DNA from 2 places in the Heyndrickxia sp. FSL W8-0496 genome. Region 1 is predicted to be linked to the other one. Evidence: riboswitches for the same ligand, from Rfam matches in the RefSeq annotation. Region 1 holds a riboswitch; the other holds the start of a gene.
What was found. A riboswitch is a leader RNA that binds a small molecule or an ion and turns the genes downstream of it on or off. The one in region 1 is predicted to bind FMN.
Positions count from the first base shown of each region.

Region 1 (8,849 bases):
GAAATACAATGTGCTTCATCTACTACAAATAGAGAGATATTCAATTTCTTAATCTTTTCTAATACAAATTCATTTGTCAGCATTTCGGGTGAAATATAAATAAAACGATATAAATGTAATGTATTTAGTAATTTTTTTCGTTCTTGAAATGTAAGAAATGAATTCAATGCAATTACCTTTTTTTCTCCCATCATCCGAAATTGATCTACTTGATCCTGCATTAAGGACAATAATGGAGAGACGATTAAAACAGCACCTGTCATTAAATAACCCGGCAACTGATAACAAAGAGATTTTCCGGTACCTGTTGGCAATAATGCCAATGTATCCTTGCCGTTTAAAACCGAAGAAATGACATCCTCCTGCCCCGTACGAAACGAAGAAAAACCAAAATGATTATATAATTCATCAGTTAAGTTCATTGCCATTCCCCTTGTTTTTTGCTAATGCTAATCGAATTTGAAAATATGATACCTCTTGTATTACTTCTTTAATCGGCTTTAACTTTTTTTGCCCTACGATTGCCGCTGTTTGAATAATTTCAGTTTCTAATTCCTTTGATAAATATGGTGAAACATCCAAATCTACTTGATTTAGCAAAATTTCAATTACATGGTCTTCAATTGTATTCGTTTTAAGTTTACGTAATGTCGCTATTTCTTGAATCGAATGCCCGTTTTTTAATAATAAATAGGTTTCTTTCGTAGAATTTGTTAGAGGAACGGATTGATGGCTGTCTTTTATAAGCGAAAATAATAGCGGATATTCCGAATTATTCTGCAAAATTGTACCGAGCATAAAATGCAGTAAATGGATAAAACGATACCAATATTCCGTATACTCCATTCCGAAATATTCAGCGGATTGCTCTATCGTTAAGCCGACCTGTTGATTACCTGTCAAACGAATGAGGAATAATTCCGTTTTTTCCGGAGGTTCCTGTTTAAAAATGGAAGATAACTCATGAAATAATTTTATACTTATCTCTTGTTTTGAAAAATGTGATTGCTTAAAAAAGGATTTAATCCATCTTTGTGTATCTGGATCCCTGACAATTGGATAGTATTTTTGTATATCATGAATGAAATTTGAAAGAACCTGAACAAATAATGTCAACCGTCTCCAGAAAATGATTCCTACATCTTGGTATTTCAATCCGTTTAAGTATGAAGGAAATGTATCTTTTTCAAAAAAAACAGCTAATTCCTTACAACCTTTTTCAGAAAGGACGAACTTTAGTTCGTCTTGTTGAGCAATCAATCCATTTTGATATAGGTCATGGATGATCTCATCAAATACATTCCGTTGTAGATTGGGAAAGGTTTGAAAAAAAATACCTAAATTAAATAAGTGAGCATCCTGAATCGTCTGAGATGACTTCTTACCTTTAAGTAAATGGTAAATGGAATAAACTGTACGTACTCCTTCTATTCTTTGTAATTGAACTAATACAATAGCTTGTAAAAACGTCATTATGTTTTTACCTCTTTGTCTTTTTATGTCTAATTTTATCATGAATGATAAAGCTGTTGTTGATTATTTTTATGAACAAATTAAGAAACAGAAACTATCTATTGAAAAGTTGCTAGATGAGTTTTATTATTAGGATTGTATGAATAATAATGTTTCACAATTATATAGCTCCCAGATCAATGGGTATAGATAGATATTAGGAGGTCTTTTTTCATGCCAAAATATACAATAGTTGACCAGGATACATGTATTGCCTGCGGTGCCTGTGGCGCTGCTGCACCAGATATATATGATTATGATGATGAAGGAATTGCCTATGTGATTCTAGACAATAATAAAGGTGAAGTAGAGGTCCCTGAAATTTTAGAGGATGATCTTATTGATGCTTTCGAAGGATGTCCTACAGATTCAATCAAAATGGCTGATGAACCGTTTGATGGTGACCCACTTAAATTTGAATAATAATAAAAAAGCAAGTGCCAATGCACTTGCTTTACGTATTTTTAAGGATGGTTTGTTTATTAATCCAATTTTGCATTTTTGAAAACAATAGCATAAATATAATAGCTACTAAAATACCTTTTATGAAATTAAACGGAAGAACTCCAGCAAGAATATATTCTTTTACATTAGGTACTTGGAAATTCATTAAAGCTAGATATGCAGGTAGGATGACAAAATAATTTAATATACTCATCATTACTGCCATTGAAATCGTACCGACAAACAAAGCTAAAGTCATACCTTTTTTCGTTTTCATTCGTTGGTATATATAATAAGTTGGAAGTACAAATAAAAGACCTGCAAAAAGATTAGCAATATGACCAATTGGAATCCCTGTTTCACTACCTGTCGTAAGGAAATCCAATAAATTTTTTATAAGTTCCACTAATAAGGCTCCGATAGGTCCGAAGATTAGTGCGGCGATCAATGCAGGTATATCGCTAAAATCTACGGTTAAATAATTCGGAAATGGCGGAATGGGAATTTTTATTAACATGATGACATACGCTAAACTACTTAATACCGCAATACTTACAAATGATTTTAAACCTAATTTTTTCATACTTTCTCTCTCCTTATGAGATCCATCTCTTGTCAGAAGAAAGTTGCCTATTTTTGAGCATAAATAAACCCTCAAGGAAAGAACCTTGAGGGAGAAAAAGGCATGCTCAATAAGCGTTCAAAACCTGCATTTTTTGAACGCTAAGAGACTGTCTATCGAAGGGTTACCCTATTAATAGACTGCTCTAGGCACCTCCATCTTCTCCCATCCAGACTGTACTGTCGGCTTTGGAATCACACCAAATCCTGCCTTATTATTCTAAAGGCTCGCGGGCTAAAAGCATTTATGAGCTTTATTACCGCCGGTCGGGATTTTCACCCTGCCCCGAAGATGAATCGTATTTTTTTTACATTTTAAATTATATCCCATCACGATACAATAGGGAAGTAAAATGATTCTAAAAAGTTTTTTTATAGGCTCCTTTTCTCATCGTTGCTATTTAAGTAAAGTTATAACAAGAAATATCAACTGATGATCGCTAACGTTGAAAAAGCTGCATCACCATAGGAACCTCTAGAATTCTTTAATGCGAGTAAAATCCGACAAATGTGCATTTACAAAAGCAATAAACTATACGAAAACAGCCTTTTTATCATTAAGATGTATTGCTTTTCGATTATTATGTATGCTTAATGACGATTTTTTGCTTAGTATGAATTAAATCCTTGTTAGAAATATTATTCCATGACAGTAATTGATCAATTGTTACATCAAATTTCCTAGATATTTTACTTAATGTATCCCCTGATTGAACGATATACATTTCCTCTTTATCATTGTTAGATGATAAGAAGTTATCTACATATATTGGTTGACCTTTTTCTATCGATTGATTACCAATAATCTCAGCTAAAAAATGTGTAATAATGACCTTTCGATCAGCGATCGGTTTTGCAGTCAGATTTAGTGTCAATTGTTCTTCCTTTTGTTTTTCTTTTTGTACTTCCTGTAAATTACCTGCCACATCAATGACGCGGTAAGGATCATGATTAAGAGCAAATACAAATTGTCCTATCTCTCCTTCACCAAATACAGTAAATGGATCGATTGCATTTACTTTGTCAATGGTCCATTCGCCTTTATGAATTTCAAAATGAAGGTGAACTCCAGTGGAATTACCTGTATTACCCATTTTTCCGATTTCATCACCTTTTCCAACAATTTGTCCTTCAGCTACCATCCGATTTTGCAAATGGGCATAAACGGTCTCAAAACCATTGTCATGATGGATAAAAATAACATTCCCATATGATGGAGAATAGTATGAACGAATGACTTCTCCTCCTTCTACAGCATAAACAGCTGATTGATATTCCCCAGCAATATCCAAACCTTTATGGATGCCACTTCTAGAATCAAATACATCCGAAATTTCCCCTTCTGCAGGAAAGTACCAATCGTCCGTATTTTCATATATATTTATTTCGGCAGCTTGCACTCTTCCGCCTAAAATAAGCATGCTTACACATAAAGCCATGATCGCTACAATTAACATTCTTTTTAAATAATCAAGCATAATTTTCCTCCTCGGATAAACAAACTCTTGCTTAAACTTATATGACTGCTTGTATATTTTTAGAACATATTGTCAAAATCAAGTTTGCTAGAGCGAATCTTATTTTATGCTAAATCAAAGCTTTTATTCAAAACAAAAAAAACTGATACTTTTTAAAGAAACTATTGTTACACACAAAAAAGAGACATTCTATATTTGAGAATGCCTCTTTATTATTATTTTTTTATAGTGTATTTATTTGGGGCAATCGGTACCTTAATTGGTTTAGAAAAATCGAATTTCTCCCATTTCATTGGGGAAACATCTTTAAAGAGTACCTCCTTATATCCAAAGCTTTTCGCTGTTAACAAAATCCCATCTAACATTAATTGGTAATCCTCATTACCTTGTGAAAAATCAAGTAACTTATTGAATTCGATATTGAGACTGTTATCATGATTTTCTGTCGCTTTCAGATGAATCTGATTTGGAATGATTGGTTGATAAATATCATTTGGTGCTTTTTTCATATTTTCTATAGCGGAATTAAAAGAACTATATTCCAAATCTGAAGGTACTAAAAGTTTCATACCATTTGTTTGAAGATAGGAGAAATACCCAACATTCACTAACGGCGATACCTTATAAGATTTTAATAATCCGATATTATTTAATTGAATTGGATCCCCATTTTCATCAGAATAATCAACTTCTTTAATATGATTTAAAAATGAAAAACTGTATTGTAAAATACGAGTTAAATTCTGTTCTACATATTCTGGAACTTTCCTCACCTGATCCTTAGGAACGGTAATGTGGAGTTTCTTCTCATTTTGTCTATATTGTAATTCCCCAGGAATATTGGGTAAACTAGCAAACCCCCATTGTTCTAGTGGTAACGCTTCAGCAGTTTGCAAATAATTAGTAAACCAATCAATATCCGATTTGGAAACCTCCACACTAATTGGTACTAGGATAGCGTCTTTCGTAAAAACTCCATAGGTAAACATATCATTTTGTTGCAAATCTTGTTCATATATTGCTGACATGCTTTTTTTATCAATAGTACGTGCAGAGAACTCACTTACTATTCCTTCGTCTGGACTGACATCTCTTTTCTCTGAGAAAGAAAACTGCGAATTATGTTCAATATTTTGTTGATCTTGGTCTGTGACTGCTTTATTTTCTAATGATTCTTTTCTAGGCTCGATTGTAGATTTAGCTATTTCATTAGGATTAGATTGCATGAAGGAAGATGATATTAACACAACTATAATAGCAAAAGTGGCAATGATGACGGACGGAATCATTAGCATTTTCTTTTTACTTTGTTTTTTTTCAACTTTATATTTTATATTTCTGTAAATTTCCTCAGGACTCCGTTGATCTCTCATTTTTGGCATATTCAACAAAAGATTTTTGATATATTCTTCTTCATTTTCAAACTCAGCCATACCGTTGTACTCCCCCTTCCTGACCCTTTTCTACCATCATTTCTCGTAAGATTTTCAGTGTACGATGTTGTGTAATTTTCACTTTACTTTCAGACCATCCAAGTATTTCGGCCGTTTCTGCAATTGTTAATTCATTAAAATAGCGCATAATAATCACCATTTTTTGATCTTGAGTACAATGATCCAAACACTCATATAATTTTCTCATATCATCACTTTGAATAATTATTTCTTCAGGTAAGGCAGACGAATCTTTTAATTGGCTGCGATTCCAGTCAAACGTATCTAATAATTTTTTTTTCCAACTTTTTTGCTTACGAAAATAATCAATTGCTACATTTCGAGCAATGGAAAATAACCACGTTTTTTCTGAGCTGTTTCCTTCAAAATTTTGATACGCTTTTAATACTCTAATATATACCTCTTGAACTAAGTCCTCAGCTAGTTCACGACTTTTTACCATATAAAATAAGAATTGAAAAAGATCGCGATGATATCTTTGATGTAAATCATTGAAAACGGAGTCCATTCATCTCCCTCCTCCGTTATATATTTAGTCGCTATCAATAAGGATAAGTTTCAATTAATTTCGAAAACATTTCCCTTTATGAGTTTATACTACCAAAATACGAAAAAAAAAGCGCTACATTTCATAGCGCTTTTTTGTCATAATATTTTTATTATGATATTTTCAGTACTTGTTTCTCATGAAACAAGATTTCTCGGCAGCATTCATCAATCATTATTCATTTACTTAGGTAAAAAGAAGGAAAATGTCGTCCCTTGTCCAACCTTGCTTTTAACAGTTATATTTCCATCATGGGCTTCTACGATATTTTTAGCAATTGCTAAACCTAACCCTGTACCAGATTTACCACGTGTTCTCGCCTTATCCGCCTTATAGAATCGTTCAAAAACAAATGGAATATCTTCTTCAGGTATCCCAGAACCATTATCTTCGACATTAATCTGGAACCCTTTATTGGTTTCCTCAAACTTTACTTTGACATTCCCATTCTCTGGTGTATGTCTTATTGCATTATCGATTAAATTTGTTAAAACTTGTTCAATGCGGTCTGAATCAATGAAAAACGTATCTCTTGTAGATTGTATTTCACAGCTTAAATGGACATGGTTTTCCTTTGCTAAACCATTAAATTTATTTGTTACTCTTTCAATAAACGTGTGAATCGGTATGTCATCTTTTACTAAGGAAATATGACCTGCTTCCATTCTAGCTAAATCTAATAGTTCATTTACAAGTCTACCTATTCTTAGTGTTTCATCGTAAATAATTTTTGCAAATTCCTTTTTCTCTTCATCAGATGCAGCGATATCGTCAATGATTGCCTCACTATATCCTTGCAGCATTGCTACAGGTGTTCTTAACTCATGTGATACATTGGCTATAAAATCGTCTCGAAGCTTATCTAATCGCCTTTCTTCTGTCATATCACGAATGACTACGACTGCCCCTCTTACACTCTCTTGATTATAGAGGGGGCTAACTATGATAACATAGGTCCTACCTTGAATCGTAATTTCACCTGTTTGTTCCATTTCAGTTTCAAGAACCTTTTGTAATAGCAATTCCTCTGGAGCTAAAAATGTTTCATCTTCACCTTGTTCATAAAACCATTGTTGAAGAAATTTTTCAGCAGGTGGATTTGTTATTAATATCGTTCCGTCACGATTTAATGTTAAGACTCCATCTGCCATACTACTTAAAATACTTCTTAGCTGTTCTTTTTCTTGATTTAAAGCATTTATATTAAACTTTAGTTGTTTTCCCATTTGATTGAAAGCAGTAGCTAACTCCCCAATTTCATCATGGGTTAATATCGGTACCTTTTTATCAAATTTTCCTTTTGTAATTTCAAAAACAGCTTCACGCATTTTTCTTAATGGAGCTGCTATCCTAGTTGATAAAAAGAACGCAAAACCAGTAGTTAATATAATAGCAATTCCAGCTGCTAATAATATGAGCCTTGTTGTTTGTTTTGTCGTTTCTTGCAAAATATCTAACGACCGATAAATAAATATAGCCCCATTGCTATTGTCAGTTACATGTAATGGAACAGCAGCAACGATCACATTTTCATATCTATTATTCGTGTTGTTACTCGGGGCAGCAAATTCTTTTCTTTTACTCTTCCCATTATTAAATACTGCTGAAAATTCCGGATCGTTTAAAATTGTACTCGGAGGTATTTTATCCTTCGCATGAATATTTGGAGAATAATAAACATTATCCTTACTGTATGCAATCATTACTTTCATTGAGCGATCGACGAATTCCAGAGCCAACTCTTTTCCAAGATCATCACCAGAATGTGTCTCTACAATATTAGCTACTTTATGAGCTGTATTAGATAAATCTTTTTCAATCTGCCCTACATGGTAGTTCTCGAAAAACTCAAGCAATAGAATCGTTAATATAAAAAGAACGAAACATACTAAAAATAAAATCGTTAGCCAGAGTTTTCCGACAACACTTCGCCATAATCTCATTCCGTGGTAACCTCAAATTTATATCCGACACCCCAAACCGTGACAATCATCTTAGCCGCTTGTTCTGACACACGATTTAATTTTTCACGAAGTCTTTTTACATGTGTATCGACTGTACGTAGATCACCGAAAAATTCATAATGCCAAACTTCTTTTAATAAGTGCTCACGATCAAACACCTTATCTGGTGATTTAGCGAGGAAATATAATAATTCATATTCCTTTGGAGTTAAGTTTACTTCTTTACCATCAGCACTGACTCGGTGTGCATCATTATCAATAGTAAGATGAGGAAAAACAATCATATCCTTCGTTTTTGTATCTGTATTTAAAAAGCTTGTAGAAGATGATCTTCTTAGTAAAGCTTTTACACGTAAAACAACTTCTCTTGGACTGAATGGTTTTACAATATAATCATCTGTACCAACTTCAAATCCTTCTACACGGTTTGCTTCTTCCCCTTTTGCTGTAAGCATTATGACAGGAGTAGCTTTTTTTTCACGTAGTTCTTTACAAACATCTATCCCATTTTTACCTGGCATCATCAAATCTAGCAGAATACAATCATAATCATTAGTTAATGCCATTTCTAATGCTGTCTCACCGTCTCCTGCTTCTTCGATATAATAGTTTTCTCTCTCAAGATACATTCTCAATAATCTACGAATTCTATCTTCATCATCTACGACTAAAATTCTTGCTTCAAAATCCATTTTTAATCCCCCTATCATAGACTATTATTCAAATTCTTTACTCATAATAAATTATATATGAAAAAAGAAAATGAATCTTGTATTGTCATTACTTTCTTAAAAAAGCCTCCACAAAAGTGAAGGCTTTTTTTTGTTTT
Region 1 is NZ_JBBOXX010000001.1:2,044,064-2,052,912, reverse strand. It holds gene NST63_RS10355 (RecQ family ATP-dependent DNA helicase) at 1-422, opposite strand, end outside; gene NST63_RS10350 (helix-turn-helix domain-containing protein) at 409-1,473, opposite strand; gene NST63_RS10345 (ferredoxin) at 1,687-1,935, shown strand; gene NST63_RS10340 (ECF transporter S component) at 1,967-2,539, opposite strand; FMN riboswitch at 2,732-2,875, opposite strand; gene NST63_RS10335 (M23 family metallopeptidase) at 3,159-4,055, opposite strand; gene NST63_RS10330 (hypothetical protein) at 4,271-5,488, opposite strand; gene sigX (RNA polymerase sigma factor SigX) at 5,481-6,017, opposite strand; gene NST63_RS10320 (ATP-binding protein) at 6,239-7,999, opposite strand; gene NST63_RS10315 (response regulator transcription factor) at 7,996-8,712, opposite strand.

Region 2 (8,849 bases), 1.8 Mb from region 1:
TCTTATTAGCAAATGGGAAGAAAATTATCAGTTATTTGCAAAGAATGAACTTTCCCTGCTGAAAAAACAGGGGATTTTGACTTTAGTAGCGCAATTTTTATTAATCACTACCTATGCACTATCAGGAATACTAGTACTCCTCCTAATCTCTTCAGGGAAATTACTTGTTGGAAGTTTTGTATCCGTTTTGCAAGCCGTGCAAAATATTCAAGAATCTTTAAGTAATATCTCAAGAAATATAGCAAAAATCTATGAGAGTAGTTTGTTTATTGAAGAGTATCGCGAGTTTATGGAAATTGAGGAGTTTAATGAAGGTCATCATGGATCTATCATTAATCATATTGAAGCCATTCAAATAAGAGATTTAGCTTTTACTTATCCAGATGAATTGAAACCTGCTATTCAAAATATTTCTATAGATATTCCATTGGGAAAGAAAATTGCCATTATCGGTGAAAATGGTTCTGGAAAAACAACATTAACTAAATGTATTTCAGGATTATATGAAGTAAGTACAGGAATGATTTCAATAAATGGAATGGATATGAATCATATTAATAAAAACTCTTTTCATAAAAAAATCTCTATCCTTTTTCAGGATTATGAAAAATACAATTTTACTGTTAAGGAGAACATAGGATTTGGAAATATAGATAACATCGAGAATGCTGAAGAAATTCAATTGGCAGCTATTCGGACAGGTATTCATTCGAAGGTGGAAAAGTTTTCAAAACAGTATGAAACGATATTAGGAAGGCTTTTTGATGGAGGACTTGAACTCTCAGGAGGTCAATGGCAGAAATTAGCTTTATCAAGATCATTATTTAGGGAAACAGATCTAATTATTTTAGATGAACCGACTTCAAGTTTAGACCCAATCTCTGAAATTGAAATATTACAGCAATTATTTAAACAAACTCCAGATAAATCAATGATTTTTATCACTCATAGACTTGGAACAGCGTATTTGGCCGACGAAATCCTTGTTATGAAAAACGGTGAAATTATTGAGCGTGGCAGTCATTCAGATTTATTAAGTCATAGAGGACAGTATTACGAAATGTACACATCGCAATCACAACTTTATGAGAAGGAAGGTTTGGTTTTGTGAGTTACATAGTCTACATGATTCAAGTCATTCTAGCATTCCTATTTATAACAACCGCATTTGATAAATTAAAAAACTGGAATAAACACAAAATATCTATTTCTCAATATAAACTCTTACCTAAAAGTTTAATCACTTATTCTTTGTTTTTTATGGTTTGTTTAGAATTGATGATTGCCATTCTATTTTACTTTTTTTCGGTCAATATATTTAGTATTTCGCTATTAACTATAACCATATTAATTTATACTTCTGCCGTTGTCATCAATCTGATCAGGGGGAATACGGATATAAATTGTGGTTGTGGAAGTTTTTTAGAGAATCAAGAGCTAAATTACGGAATAGTGATTAGAAATATTTTTATTTTAGGATTTGCATTTATTCCTTTTTTCTATGATTCACCAATAATCATTCATTTCTTTTTCAAACTGTTTTTTAGTCTATGTTCAGTTAATGTACTGATATTTATTGCAATAATAAAGGAAACGAGATTGTTGGTAGTTCATTCAAAGAAAATATATAAAGTGATTGAATGATAGGAGGAATCAACTTGTCCACAATTTATAATATCTCATTGATTACGCTCATTATACTTTCCTTAGGACAACTAGTATTAATTTTTTTCCTTGCTAGATATATAGGAGCATTTATCCGTAAAATCGAAAGTGTTAATGGCATAAAAATTGGTACACTTCAACTTGATCAAATTGCTCCTGCTTTTAGAGAATATAATCATAGGGGAGAGAAAGTAATATCAACTGAATTATTTAGTAATCATCGTACATTATTGCTATTTATTAATACGAATTGTCCAACTTGTAAAACATTATTACCCGAGTTAAGAAATATAAAACGACATTACGATATTAACTTAGTTTTAGTAAATACGGATGAACAGCATGAGGATAGTCTCATAGTCAACCATGTTAGTGAAGACATGATTTATTTGCGCTCAAATAAATTGATGAGGCTCTATTCGATTACAACGGTACCTTACGGAATATTAATAAATGAAGATAAGAAAATAGAGCAAATAAGTGAGATGAAAAATAGCAATAGTCTTTGGAATTTGCTATTAAATGTAGATAGAAAAGTATCGTGATTTTAAGGTTAATGATACTTTTAAAGAAGTAGAAGTTTTACTTGATAAATAGTGTAGAACCGTATCATAAGTATATAAGGTTTTTCCGAAAAAAAATTACAGCACCTTCTAAACGGATGGAGAAGGGCTGTTTTATTATTTGAATGACTTTGTAGCAGGATGTATCTTCATATCGAGTCTTCAACATATGTATCCACAGAGTAATCGAATTACAATTTTTAGAAAATGGGCTTAAAAAACAAAAAGCATGAAATTAGCCGAGTGATGCTGAATAAAGGGTAACATTAACTATTTCAAATAACTCTTCATCCCTCTCGTTTCATCGTTACAGATTTGTTCAGTTTACTTGCTAGATCATTGGATGCATTATTCATATATTGTAATACAAGATTATACACATCGGATGAAACCGTTGCTAATCCTGGTGCCATATTTTCAATTAAATCATTTTGTTGATCCTCGGAAAGAGATTCATAAAAAAGTCCAGCTTGTGTAAAATCATCCTGTTTTTCAAGGTCAGATCGTTGAAGAATACCTTCAACCAATCGACCATTACCGCTAGTAACTAAATCACCTGGCCACCAATCTGCTTGGTAGTTTACTGGGACATTTCGGAAATCTGAACCTATACGATTACGTTGAGAATCCCAGTAAACATTGGCACGTCCTTGTAACATTTTATCATCGGATAATTCAACACCATTCAGTAAATTCGATGGTGAAAAGGCCGCTTTTTCAACTTGCTCCATGTAGTTATCTGGATTTTTGTTTAACACCATGCGACCGACAGGATGAAACGGAAATTGTTGCTGATCCCAAATCTTCGTAGCGTCTAATGGATCGTATGGAAGTCCTGCAGCTTTATCTGGATCAATCACTTGGACATACAATCCATATTCTACTTGTTCTCCTTTTTCAATCGCATTATATAAATCCTGCCCAGCAATATCAGGATTTTCCCCTGCTAATTTCACTGCTTCATCATTCCGAATGTACTGCTGACCTGCCAGTGGTGACCAAGTATACTTAACATAATGTCGCTTTCCTTCAGCATTTTTCCAAACATACGTGTTGACACTATAACCAGGTAAATGACGAAGACTTTTAACTGTACCTAGATTAGAGTAAACAAGAAGTGTAAATAATAACGACTCAGGTGCCCTTGCAACAAAATTCCAGTAACGGCTTGGATCTATTAAGTTGCTTTTTGGTGAAGGAAGAAATGCCTTAATTGCTTCAGGGAAACGAATGGTATCACGTACAGAAAATACTGGAATGTGGTTACATATAAGATCAAAAATGCCCTCATCTGTATAAAATTTTGTGGAAAAGCCCCGTACATTTCTTGATGTATCAGGTGTGCCTTTTGTGCTGACGGCAAGTGAGAACCGTACAAATACTGGAACCCTTGTTCCTGGCTGTTGTAAAAATGAAAGGGATGTATAATTTGACATAGAATATAACGTTTCAAATTGACCAAAAGCACCCCATCCCTTAACGTGCACGGGTCTTTCTTTCATCTTTTCATGTATAAATGTTTGTAATGTTTCATGTTCAATATTATCTTGTTTTAATATTGGTCCCCGTTTACCCACAGTTTGAGAGTGGAGTTTAGCTGGAAGGTCTATATTCCATTGATAGCTACTTCCTGGTGCTTGTTTTTGCTGAGGATGATTCTGTTCTGGATAGTTTTCTCGCGGATTTGTATCGTGATTATCCATACATTCTCCTCCAATCATTTTAGTCTAATTTCAATGAATTATATGGGAGAATGTCGATACTTAGACCAATGAACATTAAGCGGGGGGCCGCAAAGATTCATCTCGCTGAACCGTACCATAAGTAAATGAGTTCATTCATTTATTGAATTTTCCTTAGTAAGTGGAATAGCGGAAAGGAGTCTTCCGGTGTGCTTTTCTATAATTGATTATTTATCTAAGAAAGCATCTAAAGTTTTATTATAACGATTTAAATAGGTTCTCAATTTTTCTACCAGTTGGGAGTTTTTATTTTTGGATGGTAAGCAAGAGGGTTAATTGATTTTCATGCATAAAAATAACCAATTTATTTTTTTTAAAACAAAATGTTTGATTTATTAAATTTTAGCGATATAATAAGCACTAATTAAATAGTATCCTTCGGGGCAGGGTGAAATTCCCTACCGGCGGTGATGAAACAGTCATGTTTCTTAGTCCGTGACCCGGTTAACATTTGTTAAACGGTGGATCTGGTGCAACTCCAGAGCCGACAGTTATAGTCTGGATGGGAGAAGGAAAAAAGAAATTGGGTAAGTTCGAACAGTCTTTCCCTTTCTTTGTTGTTGATTGGAAAATAAGGTTTTTTTTGTTGCGGGCAAAACCTTTATTTTGCTATACATAAATAAGGATAGGAAAGGTTTCATATATACCTTTATTTTTCTATTCTCATTTTTAAACCCTGAAGAATCATTCTTCAGGGTTTTTTATTTGTCCCGTTGTATGACATCAAATACTTTTTGTAAGGAGAATGTAGAATGAATGATCATTATTATATGAAACTCGCCCTTAACCTTGCAATGAGTACAAATGGACAAACGACACCAAATCCTGCAGTAGGTGCGGTGATCGTGAAAAATAATCAAATTGTGGGAATGGGTGCCCACTTGAAGGCGGGGGAGCCGCATGCTGAGGTACATGCGATTCGCATGGCAGGGGATCATGCGAAAGGGGCTACGATGTATGTCACTTTAGAGCCTTGTTGTCATTTTGGTAAAACTCCACCTTGTGCAGATTTAGTGATTAAATCTGGAGTGAAAAGGGTGGTCATCGCAATGGCTGATCCGAATCCAAAGATTTCAGGTAAAGGGATTGAGCGGCTTCAAGATGCAGGGTTACAGGTTGAAGTTGGCGTGTTAAGCGAAGATGCGAGCCAAATCAATCAGGTGTTCACACATTTTATTCAAACAGGACTACCTTTTGTCACCTTGAAGTCAGCAATTAGTCTGGATGGAAAAATAGCTACAGAAGAAGGCAAAAGCAAGTGGATCACAAGCAGTGAGGCGCGGGAGGATGTGCATTATTTTAGGCATACTCATGATGCCATACTTGTTGGGGTTAACACGATTATCAAAGATAATCCGAGTTTAACAACAAGGCAAGCAGGCGGAGGAAAAAGTCCTGTCAGGTTTATTTTAGATACAAATTTACGGACTCCGATTGATTCGAAAATTGTTTCTGATGGACTGGTAGAAACATGGATTGTCACTGGTTCAAATGTAAAAAAAGAAAAGATGGATTTATATAAAAATAGAAATGTTCATTTTCTCCAGATGGATTCTCCGAAGATAGAGATAAAGACTTTGCTCAAAGAGATGGCAACGATGGGCATAACCTCTCTATTCGTTGAAGGAGGAGCCGAAGTCCTTGGTAGCTTCCTAAAGGAGCGGGCATTTCAACAAGTGATTACGTATATTGCACCTAAACTAATTGGTGGCCGAATGGCGCCCACTTCATTTGCTGGCGAGGGAATATCTGAAATACATGAGGCGTTGGAACTAGAGATTAATGAAGTGAAGAAAATAGGTAGTAATATCCGAATCATCTCAAAAGCTATGTAAGGAGGTGGCAACAGTTGTTTACAGGAATTATTGAGGAAATAGGAATGATTAGGAGCATCAGAAAATCGGGTCATGCGATGAAATTAGAGATCATGGCTAAAAAGATAATAGAGGATATGCATAACGGAGATAGTATTTCTGTCAATGGGGTCTGTTTAACGGTGACAACGTATACGCAGGACAGCTTCCATCTGGATGTAATGCCCGAAACGTTTCAGTCGACCAGCTTAGTAGGGCTGAAGCAAGGTTCGAAGGTGAATTTGGAACGTGCCATGGCTGCTAATGGTAGATTTGGGGGTCATTTCGTCTCAGGACATGTAGATGGAACAGGAATGATTAAGCGAATCTGGCAAGCGGATAATGCTCGCTATTATGAGATTGAAACAACTAAAGAACGATTGAAATACATCATTCATAAAGGATCTGTTGCCATTGACGGAACAAGCCTTACTGTATTTGAAATACACGATCAATCCTTTGTTATTTCTTTAATCCCTCACACCTTATCAGAAACGATTTTGTCTGAAAAGAAAATGGGAGATGTGGTGAATATTGAGTGCGATATGCTAGGCAAGTATATGGAGCATTTCCTTCATTTTCGTGATTCGAACCATTCTAGAAAAACAATGATTACGAATGAAATGTTAAAAGAAAATGGGTTTATATAAGGAGGAGAAACCATGTTTGATTCCATTGAAGAAGCATTAGATGAGCTAAGGGCAGGAAAAGTGATCATCGTTTGTGATGATGAGGATCGGGAAAATGAAGGAGACTTTGTCGCTCTAGCTGAAAAGGCAACTCCTGATGTGATTAACTTTATGATTACACAGGGTAAAGGACTAGTTTGTGTTCCAGTCGATGAAAAAATAGCTAATCGCCTTGAATTAGCACCGATGACTGTAGAGAATACAGATCATTTTGGTACTGCCTTTACTATCAGTGTTGATCACAACTCTACAATTACTGGGATTTCTGCATATGAACGATCAACGACGATTAGAGAGCTTAGTAACAGTACCTCGGTGTCTAGCGATTTTAAACGTCCTGGCCATATCTTTCCATTAATTGCGAAGGAAGGCGGCGTTTTAACAAGACCGGGACATACGGAAGCAGCTGTTGATTTTGCAAAGCTCGCAGGTGCTTCACCAGCTGGAGTTATTTGTGAGGTTATAAATGAAGATGGCACAATGGCAAGGGTCCAGGAATTGCGTAAGATAGCGGATGAATTTCAATTGAAATTGGTGACGATTCACGACCTGATTCGTTATCGAAAAGAAATAGAAAGCAATATCCGCGTAAAATAAACAACATTAGGAGGAATAAAAATGAGCTATACATTTGAAGGGAATTTAGTAGGAACAGGATTGAAAGTTGGTATTGTAGTAGGAAGATTTAATGAATTTATCACAGGTAAATTATTAGGGGGTGCTATAGACGCATTAAAAAGACATGGGGTGGATGAAGAAGATATTCAAATCGCATGGGTGCCAGGTGCATTTGAAATTCCATTCATTGCACAAAAAATGGCTAAATCAAATAAATATGATGCGATCATCACTCTCGGAACGGTAATAAGAGGATCAACCCCACACTTTGATTATGTTTGTAATGAAGCAGCCAAAGGCATAGCAGCCATTTCATTAAATACAGGAATCCCAGTCATATTCGGTGTCTTAACAACAGATACAATCGAACAAGCCATCGAACGAGCTGGAACAAAAGCAGGAAACAAAGGCTGGGACGCAGCCGTCTCCGCCATCGAAATGGCAAACCTATCTAAAATAGTAGAATAACCATTTAAGGGGGTCAGACCCCACATGAAATATTGTGATTAGATCAAGCTTTTCGAATCTAAACATTGTATTTTGGGGTCAGACCCCCTTTTTTAAATTTAGAAATTGCTAAAAGTGATTATTTAGTTGAAGTAGACTATTATTGGTGCGTAAAAGAACAAGAATAGCCTCGTCATAGGTTGACCCAATTTTTGAACCGGTTTATTCTAATCAATCAAACTGATTATCAATCAAAAGATTTTAATTGTTAAACTATAAATTTATAGCCTGTCTATCAATAAAAGTCGAAAATTGTAACTTCTTTGTCACCATTTATTCCCTGGTAAATTTTATACTCTATATAACAAATATATTACATCAGGGGGGACGGTGCATAAAGATGAAGAAGAAGTTGAATAGGAGAGGGAAAATTAGTTTAATTGGTTTGGTTATGCTAGTTTCTTTCGTAATAATCGGTTTTAAGATTCATAGTCAACAAGTTTCAGATCCAACAGCAAAAGCAGCAGAAGTCGTCGCAAAGTCTCAATCTCAAAAAGAGGATTCAGTCGAAGAAGAGCATAAACGAGTAAAAAAGGTCGAAAAAAGTCAAAAGGCAAATCAACCAGTTGAAAAAGAGCAAGTGAAAAAGCAGGAGAAAGAAATAGTAAATACGAAGACAGAACAAGAAAAGAAAGAATCGACTACTCAAGAGCAAAAACAAGTAGCGAAGAATCCGGAAAAAGAGAAGAAACAAGAAGAAGCAGATACTTCATCGAAAAACGAAACGTCCTCCGCATCCGTTGATAAAAAGAATAATATAATCAATCCAACTCTCCCATTAGTAAAACCTTCTGAAGGTAAAGTGGTGTATTTAACATTTGATGATGGTCCCTCAAATAGAATGGGAGATTTAATGAATATATTAGATCAATATCAAGCAGAAGCTACATTCTTTTGGTTAGAACCAAATATGAGGAGATTTCCTACAGAGGTACAAGATGCCATTCAACGAGGGTTCTCAATCGGTCTACATGGTGTTACACATGATGTGAAGAAAATATATGTATCTAAGGATACAGTAGTTAGTGAAATGGTTACAGCGAATCAAACTTTAGAAAAACTAGCCGGGATCACTACTCATCTTATCAGAACACCTTACGGAAGCCATCCATATATGAAGCCAGAATATAAAACAGCAGTACATAATCAAGGCTTTATTTTATGGGATTGGAATGTAGACAGTAGAGATTGGAAGTATCGGGATAGCCGATA
Region 2 is NZ_JBBOXX010000001.1:3,836,589-3,845,437, reverse strand. It holds gene NST63_RS19490 (ABC transporter ATP-binding protein) at 1-1,111, shown strand, start outside; gene NST63_RS19485 (MauE/DoxX family redox-associated membrane protein) at 1,108-1,644, shown strand; gene NST63_RS19480 (thioredoxin-like domain-containing protein) at 1,659-2,210, shown strand; gene NST63_RS19475 (catalase) at 2,516-3,931, opposite strand; FMN riboswitch at 4,341-4,488, shown strand; gene ribD (bifunctional diaminohydroxyphosphoribosylaminopyrimidine deaminase/5-amino-6-(5-phosphoribosylamino)uracil reductase RibD) at 4,723-5,805, shown strand; gene ribE (riboflavin synthase) at 5,820-6,473, shown strand; partial or broken gene ribB (3,4-dihydroxy-2-butanone-4-phosphate synthase) at 6,486-7,100, shown strand; gene ribH (6,7-dimethyl-8-ribityllumazine synthase) at 7,131-7,598, shown strand; gene NST63_RS19450 (polysaccharide deacetylase family protein) at 7,978-8,849, shown strand, end outside.
Region 2: another riboswitch for FMN. It lies ahead of ribD (bifunctional diaminohydroxyphosphoribosylaminopyrimidine deaminase/5-amino-6-(5-phosphoribosylamino)uracil reductase RibD); the one in region 1 lies ahead of NST63_RS10340 (ECF transporter S component).